Linked DNA regions of Variovorax paradoxus. The protein of the gene in region 2 interacts with the protein of the main gene of each other region in a pairwise test. Links are inferred from orthologs where the notes say so. Each region holds a gene or a part of one and is shown on either strand. Other genes may lie near its edges.

What was found.
Region 1: the proteins of recJ (region 2) and GOQ09_RS25600 interact in binary tests that used the Escherichia coli proteins (3 or more experiments, as listed by UniProt). The link is inferred for Variovorax paradoxus from one-to-one orthologs.

The regions. Positions count from the first base shown.
Region 1 is NZ_CP046622.1:5,479,845-5,487,153, reverse strand. What follows is about bases 1,034-4,541. They hold GOQ09_RS25600 (DNA topoisomerase III), read right to left. Parts: upstream 4,177-4,541; coding sequence 1,234-4,176; downstream 1,034-1,233. Other genes in these bases: GOQ09_RS25595 (SET domain-containing protein), read left to right, coding at 4,360-4,541; GOQ09_RS25605 (LysR substrate-binding domain-containing protein), read left to right, coding at 1,034-1,206. Also shown: GOQ09_RS25610 (tripartite tricarboxylate transporter substrate binding protein BugE), read right to left, coding at 1-163; more of GOQ09_RS25605, read left to right, coding at 277-1,033; more of GOQ09_RS25595, read left to right, coding at 4,542-4,989; GOQ09_RS25590 (biotin--[acetyl-CoA-carboxylase] ligase), read left to right, coding at 4,992-5,816; GOQ09_RS25585 (sporulation protein), read left to right, coding at 5,825-6,028; GOQ09_RS25580 (sensor histidine kinase), read right to left, coding at 6,041-7,309.
Region 2 is NZ_CP046622.1:1,322,561-1,329,361, forward strand. Bases 2,220-5,219 are described here. They hold recJ (single-stranded-DNA-specific exonuclease RecJ), read right to left. Parts: upstream 4,581-5,219; coding sequence 2,859-4,580; downstream 2,220-2,858. Other genes in these bases: GOQ09_RS06110 (SDR family oxidoreductase), read right to left, coding at 2,220-2,749; GOQ09_RS06120 (hypothetical protein), read right to left, coding at 4,577-5,219. In the rest of the region: GOQ09_RS06090 (glutathione S-transferase N-terminal domain-containing protein), read left to right, coding at 1-281; GOQ09_RS06095 (ClpXP protease specificity-enhancing factor), read left to right, coding at 421-1,002; GOQ09_RS06105 (YXWGXW repeat-containing protein), read right to left, coding at 1,207-1,614; more of GOQ09_RS06110, read right to left, coding at 1,727-2,219; more of GOQ09_RS06120, read right to left, coding at 5,220-5,545; GOQ09_RS06125 (lipoprotein-releasing ABC transporter permease subunit), read left to right, coding at 5,634-6,801. UniProt on the Escherichia coli protein: Single-stranded-DNA-specific exonuclease.

The DNA.
Region 1 (7,309 bases), 4.2 Mb from region 2 along the record:
GGATCTTGGCCAGCGGCTCCGAGAGCACGCGCGCCGTGATGTCGGTGGCGCCGCCGGGCGGGAAGGGCACGATCATGCGGATCGGCTTGCCTTGTTGGGCAAAGGATATTCCTGGAGCGACAGAAACAGCGGCCAGGGCGGAAAGAAGATGACGACGTTGCATGGGGTCTATTCCAATCAGACAGGGAGTAATGAAGCAAAAGTTGCTGCTCTACCTGAAGCAAAGGATAGACCAGCTAACATTCTGATCTGGAATGTTTTAATGGGCTTCCAGCCATGTCGCTCCGCCGCCTCAATCCACCGCTGAACCTGCTGCGCGCCTTTTCCACCGTGGTGCGCTTCGGCGGCGTGTCGCGCGCCGCCGAGGCGCTGCACCTGACGCAGGGCGCGGTCAGCAAGCAGGTGCAGGAGCTGGAACGCTGGATCGGCGTGCCGCTGTTCGAGCGCAGCCGCAAGCGGTTGGCGCTCACACCCGCGGGCGAGCGCTACGAGAAGTCGGTGCGTGCCGTGCTCGCGCAGCTGGAGGGGGCCACGCTGGAGCTCATTACCAGCGGCGACGGCGGCGGCGCGCTGCACCTGTCCACGCTGCCCACTTTCGGCGCCAAGTGGCTCATTCCGCGCCTGCCCGACTTCCAGCGGCACCATCCCCAGATCACCCTGCATTTCGTGCCCTACACGCACGGCTACGACTTCGAGCGGCCCGAACTCGACTGCGCCATCCTCTTCGGCGACGGCCACTGGCCCGGGGCTCGTTCGCACTACCTGGCGGGGCAGGACGTGGCGCTGATTGCGCCGCGCGCGGGCTTGGCCGAGGTGGCCATTCGCACGCCGCAAGACGTGGCGCGCTGCACGTTGCTGCGCCACGTCACGGTGCCGCAGTCATGGCTGCAATGGAGCGAGGCGCACGGCGTGCGCGGGCTCGATCCGCTGGCCGGCCCGCAGTTCGACCAGTTCCAGACCATGATCCGCGCGGTGATGGTGGGCATGGGCGTGGCGCTGGTGCCGCGCTGCCTGGTGCAGGACGAAATCGCGTCCGGGCTGGTGGACGAGCCGCTGCCGGGCGGCGGCTACCGCGGCAACGAGGGCTACTGGTTCTGCTACCCCGAGGGCCGGGGCCAGCTGGCCACGCTCGACCATTTCCGCCGCTGGCTGCTGGCGGAGGTCGATCGCAACGCGCCGACGCCGGAAACGCCCGCCCTTTCCTGACGGGCGCTCCCAGCCTTCAGCGTGCCGTCAGGGCGCCGACAGGTGCTTGCCCACGATGCCCGCCAGTTCGAACATCGTCACCTGGTCCTTGCCGAACACCGGCTTGAGCTTGGCGTCGGCATTGATCGCACGCTTGTTGGTCGCGTCCTGCAGGCCGTTGGCCTTGATGTAGTCCCACAGCTTCTTGATGACCTCGGTGCGCGCCACCGGCTCGGCCCCGATGACCGCAGCCAGCGATTCGCTCGGCTTCAGTCCCGCGCCGGGCTTGCGTGGCGCCGCGGCCTTCTTGGCAGCGGGTGCTTTCTTGGCGGCAGGGGTCTTCTTTGCCGCCACCTTCTTGGCTGCGGCCGTCTTGCCTGCCGGTGCGGCCTTGCCGAAGGTCTTGCGCGGCGGGAACTTGCTGCCGCCTTCGCGCGGGGCGAATTCGAAGGTCACCTTGCCTTCTTCGGCCTTCCAGGTCAGGAAGGCCTTGAAGGCGCGGCGGGTGCGCATGCTCACGAACTTGTCGAGCAGGTCGGTCTTGCCGGTGGCAAGCAGCTTTTCCATCTGCGCGCGCTCCACCGGCTGCTGCAGGATGATCTTGCCGGTCTTGAAGGTGCAGCTCGGCGTCGGCTGTGCATTGGTAGGAACCGACTTCTCGCAGACGTAGTTGCTGCCGTGCTCGAACACCGGCGCGCCGCAGATGGGGCAGGGGCCCACGGTGTCCTGCTCGCTGAAATCGACGATCTCGCCGGTGTCGGCGTTCTTGTCGTCGCCGAAGTCGAACTCCAGCTTCCAGTTCTTCGCTTCGTCGTCGAACTTCAGCACGATCTCCGATGTGAAGGGCCAACCGGCCTTGGAGCGGAAGCCTTCCAGCGGGCCGATGTGCTTGTCGCGCAGCAGTGCCTCGGCCTCGGCCACTTCAAAAGTGCGGCCCGCCGGCGACTTGCCGAACGAGAAGCCGCAGGGCTCCTGCCCGGCCTTGCCGGTGCAGCTGTAGCGGCGGTAGTTTTCCTTCACCACGCCGCCGCAGTTGGGGCAGGGCGTGGCAAGCGTGGCGTAGTCGCCGGGCACGGTGTCGCGGTCGTATTCCTTGGCCTTTTTGACGATGTGCTGCGTCATTTCGGCAATCTCGCGCATGAAGGCGTCGCGGCTGAGCGCGCCCTTTTCCATTTGCGCGAGCTTGTATTCCCACTCGCCCGTGAGCTCGGCCTTGGAGAGTTCTTCCACCCCCAGGCCGCGCAGCAGCGTCATGAGCTGGAAGGCCTTGGCCGTCGGAATCAGCTCGCGACCTTCGCGCAGCATGTATTTCTCGTTGATGAGCCCTTCGATGATGGCCGCGCGCGTGGCTGGCGTGCCCAGGCCCTTTTCCTGCATGGCCTCGCGCAGTTCGTCGTCGTCGATGGTCTTGCCGGCGCCTTCCATGGCGCCCAGCAGCGTGGCTTCCGAATAGCGCGCCGGCGGCCGGGTCTTCAGCGCTTTCAGGTCGGCCGATTCGGTTTTTACCGTTTCGCCAGGCTTCACCACCACCAGGTTCTTGCCGTCCTTCTCGTCATCGTCGTTGATGGCTTCCTTGCCCCAGATGGCGAGCCAGCCCGGCTTGACCAGCACCTTTCCGTCGCTGCGGAACGGGTACTTCTTGCCGCCGGTTTCCACGGTGCTGATGCGGGTGGTCACCTGGAATTCGGCGCTCGGGAAGAACACCGACATGAAGCGGCGCACGACGAAGTCGTACAGCTTCTGCTCGGCGTCCGAAAGGCCGCTCGGCGCCTGCAGGGTCGGAATGATGGCGAAGTGATCCGACACCTTGGCGTTGTCGAAGATGCGCTTGTTCGGCTTCACGTAGCTGCCGTCGACCGCCTGCTGCGCAAAGGGCGCCAGATGCTTCATGCCGCTGGTGGCAAGCATCTTCATCGTGTCCTTCACCACCGGCAGGTAGTCCTCGGGCAGCGCGCGCGAGTCGGTACGCGGGTAGGTGAGGGCCTTGTGGCGTTCGTACAGGCTCTGCGCCAGCGCCAGCGTGGTCTTGGCCGAGAAGCCGAAGCGGCCGTTGGCCTCGCGCTGCAGCGAAGTCAGGTCGAACAGCATCGGCGAAGCCTGGGTGGTCGGCTTGCTTTCTTCCGTCACGGTGGCGGGTTTGCCGCGCGCCGCATCGGCGATCTCGCGGGCTTCGCGCTCGCTCCACACGCGGTCGGCGCGAATTTCGGCATCGGTCGCACCGTCTGGGCCCGGCGGCGGCTTCTTGAAGCTGGCGTCGAACCACTTGCCGGGGTACTGGCCGGCCTCGGCCTGGAACACGCCGTGGATTTCCCAGTAGTCGCGGCTCACGAACTTGCGGATCTTTTCCTCGCGCTCGACCACCACCGAGAGCGTGGGCGTCTGCACGCGGCCCACGGTCGTCAGGAAGAAGCCGCCGTCGCGCGAATTGAAGGCCGTCATGGCCCGCGTGCCGTTGATGCCCACCAGCCAGTCGGCCTCGGAGCGCGAACGCGCGGCGTCGGCCAGGCCCTGCATCTGCTTTTCGGTGCGCAGCGCGTCGAAGCCGTCGCGTATGGCCTGCGGCGTCATCGACTGCAGCCACAGGCGCTTCACCGGCTTGTTCAGGCCGGTCTTGCCGCCCGCGTACTGCTCGATGAGCCGGAAGATCAGCTCGCCCTCGCGGCCCGCGTCACAGGCATTGATGAGTTGCGTCACGTCCTTGCGCTTGGCCTGCTTGACCACGGCGTTCAGGCGCGTCTTTGTCTTGTCGACCGGCTTCAGGTCGAAGTGGGGCGGAATCACCGGCAGGTTCGCGAAGCTCCACTTGCCCCGCTTGACGTCGAACTCCTCGGGCGCCTGGATTTCGACCAGGTGGCCGACAGCGCTGGTCACGACATAGCTTTCGTTCTCGAAATGCTCGTCATGTTTGTCGAACTTGCCGGCCACCGGCGTGAGGGCGCGGACGATGTCCTGTGCCACCGACGGCTTTTCTGCAATTACCAAAGTCTTCATCAACATTCCTAAAAGAGTTCCCACGCCGGCGCCGAGCCACCTCAGGGCGGCCTGCGGCCCCCTTCGGGGGGCAGCGACGACACGCCGTGCGAGAGCGTGGGGGCCACATACAATCTGCGGCTTCCCGCGTGTGCGCACGCGCACACGCGCATGTGTGCATATTCAACCTAACAGACTTCGGCGATGCCTTCCAAATCCCCACAATTCGCCGGCCGCCGCATTCAGATGCGGCGTTCGGATGTCCACGGCAATGGCGTGTTCGCCGTGGACGACCTGGCAGAAGGCGAGACGCTGATCGAATACAAGGGCGAAGTCATCAGCTGGAAAGAGGCGCTGCGCCGCCACCCGCACGACCCCTCCCAGCCCAACCACACCTTCTACTTCCACATCGACGACGGCCGCGTGATCGACGGCAACGTGAACGGCAATGCCGCACGCTGGATCAATCATTCGTGCGAGCCGAATTGCGAGGCCGACGAGGTCAACGGGCGCGTTTATATCAAGGCGCTGCGAAACATCGTTGCAGGAGAAGAGCTCAACTACGACTACGGCCTGATCATCGACGAGCCCTACACGCCGAAGCTGCTGGCCGAGTTTCCGTGCTGGTGCGGCTCCGAGAATTGCCGCGGCACGCTGCTGACGCCCAAGGACGAAGACGAAGAAAAGAAAAAGAAGAAAAAAGCCAAGAAGAAGGCCGAGAAGAAAAAGGCCGAGAAAAAAGAAGCGAAAAAGGCAGACAAGAAAGCCGAGAAAAAGGCTGAAAAGAAGTCGGAAAAAAAGAAAGCCAAAAAGGACGAGGCCGACAAGGGCTGAGCATGAGCACCATGGCCGACTGGTTCGAAGACCGGATTGCCGCGGCGGTGGCCCCGCTCTTGCCCGGCTTCGCGGTCGAGGCCGTGGCCGAGATCGACTCGACCAACACCGAGCTCATGCGCCGCGCGCGCGCCGGCCGCGCCGAGCCGGTGCTGCTGGTGGCCGAGCGCCAGACCGCCGGGCGCGGCCGTCTTGGCCGGCCCTGGCAAAGCGCGCAGCAGGGCGAGCAACAAAACGCCGCCTCGCTCACTTTTTCGCTGGGCCTGCCGCTCGCGCCGCGCGACTGGTCGGGTCTCTCGCTGGCCGTGGGTGTCAGCGTGGCGGAAAGCCTCGACCCGTCGGGCGATGCGAAGGTGGCGCTCAAATGGCCCAACGACCTGTGGGTGAACGACCGCAAGCTGGCCGGCATCCTGATCGAAACCGCCATGCCGCATGCGGGCCGCGCCGAAGCGGCGGCGACGCCGCGCTACCTGGTGATCGGCATCGGCATCAACATCGGCCCGCGCGAAGCCGAGGGCATGCGCACGCCGCCCGCGTGGCTGCGCCAATGGCGCCCTGACGCCACGGGGCCCGACGTGCTTGCCGAACTTGCCGCGCCGCTGGTGCGCAGCGTGCAGGCTTTCGAGGCGCAGGGCTTCGCGCCCTTTGCCGAGCGCTTTGCCGCGCGCGACGCATTGCGCGGACGCGAGGTTCAGCTCAGCGACGGCACCTTTGGCACATGCGAAGGCGTGGGCTGGGGCGGCGAACTGCAGGTGCGCACGGCCGGCGGCTTGCAGATGGTCTCGAGCGACGAGGTCAGCGTGCGTCCTCGCGGCATGGCTTTTTGAGATCCACCATGAAGTTGCGCCTTGTATTGATCGTTCTCGTCCTGGCCAATGTCGGCTACTGGCTGTGGGCCCGCGGCGACCTTGCCGGATTCGGATTGATGCCGGCAGGCATCACCGAGCGCGAGCCGCAGCGCCTCTCGCGCCAGGTTCATCCCGAGTGGCTGCAGATCCGCAAGGACGGCAAGACCGGCAACACTGCCGCCGCGCCCTGAACGCGCCGCAGCTCAAGGCGCCAGTTCTTCGCCCTCGAACCGCACCGTGAAGCGCGCGCCCGGCGGTTGCCGGCCCGGGTGCGCGTCTTCGAGCTTGACCTGCGCATGGTGCTGGTTGGCAATCTCCCGCACGATCGGCAAGCCCAGCCCCGAACCATCGGCCTCGTTGCCGAGCACGCGGTAGAAGGGCTCGAACACCAGTTCGCGATCGGATTCCGCAATGCCCGGGCCGTTGTCTTCCACCTGCAGCAGCACCACGTGCCCGAACGGGTCGGCCAGCACGCGCGCGGTGATCACGCCCGGCCGCTCGGGGATGGAGGGCGTGTAGTTGATGGCGTTGTCGACCAGGTTGCGCACCAGTTCCTTCAGCAGGGTCGGGTTGCCTTCGAGCACCACGCCGGGCGCGCCGGCTTCTGCGCCGTCGTAACCGAGGTCGATGCGCTTTTCGATGGCGCGCGGCACGGCTTCGCGCACCACTTCAATGGTGAGCCGGGCCAAGTCGCAGGGTTGGCGGCCTGTGCCCGCGCCGGTGCTTTCGGCGCGCGCGAGCGAGAGCAGCTGGTTCACGGTGTGCGTGGCGCGCACGCTGGCGCGGCCGATCTGCTTGAGCGACTGCTTGAGCTCGTCGGCATTGGCACCTTCGCGCTGCGCCAGGTCGGCCTGCATGCGCAGGCCCGCGAGCGGCGTCTTGAGTTGGTGCGCCGCGTCGGCGAGAAAGCGCTTTTGGGTGTGGATCGAGTCGTTGAGCTTGTCGAGCAGCTCGTTGACCGAAGACACCAGCGGCACCACTTCGAGCGGCACCGACGATTCGTCGAGCGGGCTCAAGTCACCCGGGCGGCGCTCGCGGATACGCGCCTCCACCACCGACAGCGGCTTGATGCCGCGCACCAGCGCCAGCCAGATCAGCAGCACCGCGAGCGGCAGGATCGCGAACTGCGGCAGCAGCACGCCCTTGATGATTTCGGTGGCCAGCACCGACTGCTTCTCGCGCGTCTCGGCCACCTGCAGCAGCGCGGGCGCCGAGTCGTCGTCGTCATTGGACAACCAGAGCGAGGCCACCCGCACCGGCTTGCCGCGCATTTCGCCGTTGCGCAACGTGACCACGCCCGGTACCGGGGGCTCGTCCATGTTGGGATGCGGCACGTCGGACTCGCCGCTCAGCAGCTTGCCGTGGCTGTCGAGCAGCTGGTAGTACACGCGGTCGGCGTCGTCGGCCCGCAAGATTTCGCGCGCCGGCTGCGGAAGCACGAACTCCGTCTGGCCCTGCTGCACGGTGACGAG
Region 2 (6,801 bases):
GCACCGCCAAGGGCAACGAGAAGGCGCTCGAAAAGGCGCGCTCGCACATCCGCGACCGGCTCACCCAGCTCGCACCCGTGTTCCTCAAGAACAAGTACATGCTGGGCGACAACTTCTCTATGCTCGACGTGGCCATTGCGCCGCTGCTCTGGCGCCTCGACTACTACGGCATTGACCTCAGCAAGAACGCGGCGCCGCTTCTGAAGTACGCTGAGCGCATCTTCTCGCGCCCGGCCTATATCGAAGCGCTCACCCCGTCCGAAAAGGTCATGCGCAAATAACTAGGCTCTCCCCCAGGCTTCGCGCACTTCGTGTCGCTTCTCCAACCCCCTCGCCGGGGGCAACACCGGCGGCCCGGCAAAGCCGGTTCCGCGGTGTTCTGCGAAGAGTCGAAGCCAGAGATTGCACGGTAGAAAATTCATGATCAACGCGCTCGAGTCGTCCTCCACCCGCCCGTACCTCATTCGGGCGCTGTACGAATGGTGCACCGACAACGGGTTCACGCCCTATGTCGCGGTGCAGGTCGACGACACCGTCCAAGTGCCGCGCGAGTACGTGAAGAACGGCGAGATCGTGCTGAACATCAGCTTCGACGCGACCAGCTCGCTCAAGCTCGGCAACGACTTCATCGAGTTCAAGGCCCGTTTTGCCGGCAGCGCGCGTGAAATCATCGTGCCCGTGGGCCGGGTGATCGCGATCTATGCGCGCGAGAACGGGCAGGGCATGGCCTTTCCGGCTCCCGTGCCTGCGGGCAGCGGCGCCGAGGGCGGTGCTTCTGCCGGAGCGCCTTCGCCACAGGGGCCTGCGCGCATGCCGCTGCGCGATGCCTCGCGCGGCACCGAAGGCGATGCCGGCAAGATCGTGCACCTGGTTACGGGGGAAGACGCGGATGAAATGGTCGATGTCGGTGACGATTCCGGCTCCTCCACCGATCCGCACGACGAGCCGCCGCGCCCTCCGGCCGGTGGCGGCAGCCGCCCCTCGCTCAAGCGCGTGAAGTAGGCGCGTTTCGCACCGCTAAAATCCCAGGATTCGTGCCGCTTTAGCTCAGTTGGTAGAGCACCCGCCTTGTAAGCGGAAGGTCGTCAGTTCGATTCCGACAAGCGGCACCATATCGAAGATCCCGGAAAGGCATTCGCCTCGGCCGGCAAGCAAAAAAAGGGGCGATTTCTCGCCCCTTTTTTCATTTCCGGCGGCTGACAGAGATCAGCAACGACCTTTCTTGGCTTGCCCCGGTGGGCAGTGCTGGTGCCTGCCGCCGCCGTGGTCGTCGCCATGGTCGGCGTGGCGAGGCCTCTCCGCCCGGCGCCAGTTGCCTTCCTTCCACCGCCATCCGCCGTCCGCCTGAACCCAGCGGCCGGGCGCATATGCGTAGTCCGGCCGTGCAGCCTGCCAGAAGCCGGCGCGCCAGACATAGGCGCGCTGGTTCCATTGCCAGTGCCCTGGCACCCACACCTGGCGGGCCCTGGGGCCCGGCATGGGCTCATAGCGAGGCGCGGGAGGCGCCACCTGGACCAGGGGCAGGTTGATGTTGACGGAAACCTGTGCGACGGCGGGCAGGGCAGACGCGGCAAGCGCGGCGGCCACCAGAAGAGCGGAGACGGAGACTTTCATTGGAACCTTGGAACATGTGAACACGCATGCACAACGCAAGCCGGTGCACAGTGTAGTCAGCACATTCCTCAGGACGGCTTGCATCGAAACCGTGCTACGTCGTCTCGGCAGTTCAAACCGCGCCCACACTGCCCGTGATCGGCAGCACGATGCCGGTGATGTAGCTGGCGCAACTCGGCGCGGCCAGGAACACATACGCGGGGGAGAGCTCCTCGGGCTGTGCCGGCCTTTGCATGTCGGTGTTCTTGCCGAAGTCTTTTACCTTTTCAGGGGGGCTGTCCGCCGGGTTCAAGGGCGTCCACACCGGGCCGGGCGCTACCGCATTCACGCGAATGCCCTTCGGCAGCAGGTTGCTCGCCAGCGACTTGGTGAAGGCGTGGATGGCACCCTTGGTGGTCGAGTAGTCGAGCAGGTGTGCGCTTCCCTCCAGGCCGGTGACCGAGCCGGTGTTGATGATCGACGAGCCCTGGCCCAGGTGCGGTACCGCGGCGCGCGCCATCTGGAAATAGCCGAACACGTTGGTCCTGAGCGTCAGGTCGAAGCGCTCATCGGTAATGTCCTCGATCGACGCCGCATGCAGCTGGAAGGCCGCGTTGTTCACCAGGATGTCGAGCTTGCCGAAGGCTTCGATGGTCTTGTCGACCGCTTCGCGGCAGAACGCCGGATCGCAGACGTCGCCCTTGATCACGATGCAGCGCGCGCCTTCGTCCTCCACGTGCCGCCGGGTTTCGTCCGCGTCATCGTCTTCGTCGAGATGCACGATCGCCACGTCGGCGCCTTCGCGCGCATAGAGCAGCGCCACGGCGCGTCCAATGCCCGAGTCGCCGCCGGTGATCAGTGCCGTCATGCCCTCTAGCTTGCCGCTGCCCTGGTAGTCCGGCGCCTCGAAGCGGGGGCGCAGCGCCATGTCCGCTTCTTGGCCGGGCTTGCTCAGGTGCTGTGCCGGCATGGGGTTGGCCGGCTGTGGGCGAGAGCCTGCCTGTGCGGGCTGGCTGGACTTCTTGGCGGCGGGTTTCGCGCTGTCCTTTTCATCTTGCGCACGCTGGACTTCCCGATGCTTGGCTGCCGTCTCGGCTGGTCCCGCTGACTTGGATGACTTGGTGGATTTGGGAGGTGATGCAGTGGTCGATTTCATGGTGCCTGGGCTCCTCATGCAAATGACCACCGTAGAACGCTCCGGCCCGGTCCGCGTAGGAATCCGTCCCGACCGCATGCCCGCCGTGTCGCGCGAGCTGAAGGGCGCGTTAGATCTCTGCTCCTTCGACCAGGAAGCGCACGCGGCGCACCCCCTGCCACTCATCGGCATCGAGCCTGAAGGCGAGCTTCACGCGCGCGGGCAGCGGGTCGGTATGGCCGAACCAGATGCCGTCGACCGGGTGGCCCTGGTGCCGCAGCTTGAGCGCCAGGTGCTTTTCGCCCACGAGGCGTTGCGACACCACCTCCACTTCCTCGCTGAAGGTGGGCGGCGCAAAGCCCTGGCCCCAGACCTCGCGGTGCAGCGTGTCGACGAGGTCGATGCGCATGTACTCGCGTTCCAGCGGGCCGTCGGTGTCGAGGCGCCGGGTTAGCGTGGCTGCGTCGAGCCACTCGTGCGCCACCTCGGCCAGGGCGCGCTCGAACACCTCGAACTTCTCGCGCGCCACGGTGCAGCCCGCCGCCATTGCATGGCCGCCGAAGCGCAGCAGCACGCCCGGATGCCGCTTGGCCACCAGGTCGAGCGCATCCCGCAGGTGAAAGCCCGGAATCGACCGGCCCGAGCCCTTGAGCTCATGCTCCTTGCCCGGTGCGCCGCTCGCGGCAAAAACGAAGGTCGGGCGATGGAAGCGGTCTTTCAGGCGCGAGGCCACGATGCCGACCACACCCTCGTGAAATTCGGCGTCGAACACGCTGATGGCGGCCGGCGGCGCTTCGCCGCCCTTGGCATCGGGGCCGAACAGCGACTCGGCCAGCATCAGCGCCTGGTCGCGCATGCCGCCCTCGATGTCGCGCCGCTCGCGGTTGATGCCGTCGAGCATGCGCGCGAGTTCGTCGGCGCGGCCCGTGTCGTCGGTCAGCAGGCATTCGATGCCCAGCGTCATGTCGGCGAGCCGGCCGGCCGCATTGATGCGGGGGCCGAGCGCAAAGCCGAAATCGAAAGTGGTGGCCACTGCGGCGTTGCGCCCGGCGGCCTTGAACAGCGCTGCAATGCCCGCCGGCAGCGCGCCGGCGCGAATGCGCCGAAGGCCCTGTGCAACGAGGCGGCGGTTGTTGGCGTCGAGCTTCACCACGTCGGCCACCGTGCCCAGCGCCACCAGCGGAAGCAGCACGTCGAGCTTGGGCTGCGTGGCCGCCGTGAAGATGCCGCGCGTGCGCAATTCGGAGCGCAGCGCCAGCAGCACATAGAACATCACGCCCACGCCGGCAATGCTCTTGCTCTCGAAGCCGCAGCACGGCTGGTTGGGGTTCACCAGCACATCGGCAGCGGGCAATTCCGGGCCGGGCAGGTGGTGGTCGGTCACCAGCACCTGCAGGCCGCGCGCCTTGGCAGCGGCCACGCCTTCAACGCTGGCAATGCCGTTGTCCACGGTAATCAGCATGTCGGCGCCGCTGTTCGCCACGCGCTCGGCAATGGGCGGCGTGAGGCCATAGCCGTCGACCACGCGATCGGGCACCAGGTAGCTCACGTTCCTTGCGCCAAGCAGGCGCAGGCCTCGCACCGCGACGGCGCAGGCCGTGGCGCCGTCGCAGTCGTAGTCGGCCACGATGCACAGGCGCTTGTCCTGCGCCATGGCGTCGGCGAGCAGCACCGCGGCCTCGCGCGTACCGTGCAGCGTGTCGGGCGGCAGCAGGCGCGCCAGGCCGTCGTCGAGCTCGTCCTTGGCCAGCACGCCGCGCGCTGCAAAAAGGCGGGCCAGCAAGGGGTGCACGCCGGCCTGCTCCAGCGCCCAGACGGTGCGGGGCGGAATTTCCCTGGCGATGATTTTCATAGGCCCTCGAGCACGTTGGCGGCGCGCGGCCGGTCGAACAGGCTCTTGGCCCAACCCACCAGGCCGCGCTGCTGCAATGCATAGCGCTGCGCCGCACGGTCGCCGCACAGCGTGAGCGCGATGTCGGCGCCGGCGGTGTAGTCGGCCAGCAGGCTGGCGATGGCACCCGCATCCAGTGCTTGCCAGGCCTGTGCCCAGCCGGGCCCGTCGTCGCGCAATGCGGCCACGCGCAGCGCGTCGCTCACGGTGGGCGCGGGCGCGGCGGGCGAAAGCGTGTCCGCCTGCAGCGCGCCAGTGCCGCTGAGCCAGAAAGAGTTGATCGGCGGCACGCCGCGGGCGGCGCGGTCGTCGTTCACGCGCTGGGTGTAGAGCAGCATCTGCATTTCATTCTGGAGGCGGCGCAGCGGCCGTGCGGCTTCGGCCAGCGGCGACCACTGCGAAATCGGGTGGCCCACCGCACGGTCGATCGATGCCGTTGCCAGGCCGTCGAAGATTCGCGCGCGCGCCAGCCAGCGGCCGGGGGTGGAAGAGGGGTGCAGCGCAATGCCGTCTTCCTCGAAGAAAGGATGTGCGGCAGCCAGCAGCGCGGCCGACTCGGTGGCGTCGATCTCGATGGCGGCCGGGTCGCCCAGCACCACGTCGTCGATGCCCACCTGCCAGTTGCACAGCGACACCACACCCCAGCCTTCGCGGTCGCCGGGCTCGGCAACGCCGATTTGCCTGGCTTCGAGCGCGGCCCAGGGAATGCAGCCGTCGGCTGCGGAAATGCCCAGCGCCGCGGCCAGCGCCCGTTCATGGGGCGGTGAGCGCGTGCTTTCGTCTTGCGTATCGGTCTCCACCAGCGAGAGCCGGAAGAGCAGGGACTCGAGGTTGGGCAGCCAAAGCGATGGCAGGGCCGCGCGGCATGCAGGGGAACCGCGGCCGGCAAAGGGAATCAACAGATGACGTGGGAGAGGTTCGGCCATTCCCCTATTGTCCGGGAATGCCACAATCCCGGGGATGCAACGCCCCGAAGCGCCCTTGGCGCCGGAAGCGCGTCAAACAACTGAAAATATGCGACTTCCTTATGAACTGCAGCTCGGCTGGCGCTACACGCGCGCAGGCCGGGCGACACGGCGCAACGGCTTCATCTCTTTCATCTCGGGCGTGTCGATGCTCGGCATCGCGTTGGGGGTGGCGGCGCTGATCATCGTGCTCAGCGTGATGAACGGCTTCCAGAAGGAAGTGCGCGACCGCATGCTCGGCGTGGTGTCGCACATCGAAATCCTTTCGCGCGACGGCCAGGCCCTGCCCGACATCGACGCCATCATGGCTGCCGCGCGCAAGAACCTCGAGGTGGTCGGCGCGGCTCCCTTCATTGCCACGCAGGCGCTCATCGCGCGCGGCGAGGACATGAAGGGCACGCTGGTGCGCGGCATCGTGCCCAAGCTCGAACCCGAGGTCACCGACATTGCCACCACCGCGCAAAAGGGCACGCTCGACAAGCTGGTGCCGGGTGAATTCGGCATCGTGCTCGGCGGCGAGCTGGCGCGGTCGCTCTTCGTGCAGCCCGGCGACCAGGTCACGCTGGTGGCACCCGGCGGTCAGGTCACGCCGGCGGGCGTGGTGCCGCGGCTCAAGCAGTTCACCGTGGTGGGCACCTTCGATTCGGGCCACTACGAATACGACTCGGCGCTGGCCATGATTCACGCGGAAGATGCCCAGCGCGTGTTCCGGCTCGACGGGCCCACCGGCATACGCATCAAGCTCAAGGACCTGAACGAGGCACGCGACGTGGCCGACCAGATGGCTGTGACGCTGCCGGGGCAGTTTCTCATTCGCGACTGGACGCGCCAGAACAAGACATGGTTTGCGGCCGTGCAGGTCGAGAAGCGCATGATGTTCATCATCCTCACGCTCATCGTGGCGGTGGCGGCCTTCAACCTGGTTTCCACGCTGGTAATGACCGTGACCGACAAGCGGGCGGACATTGCCATCTTGCGCACGCTGGGCAGCTCGCCGCGCAGCATCATGGGCATCTTCGTGGTGCAGGGCGCCATGGTCGGCGTGATCGGCACCGTGGCCGGGCTGCTGCTGGGGCTGGGCATTGCCTACAACATCGACGTGATCGTGCCCGCGCTCGAGCAGCTTTTTCATGCGAGCTTCCTGCCCAAGGACATCTACCTGATCAGCAAGATGCCGAGCGATCCGCAGCGCAGCGACATCATGCCGATTGCAATCA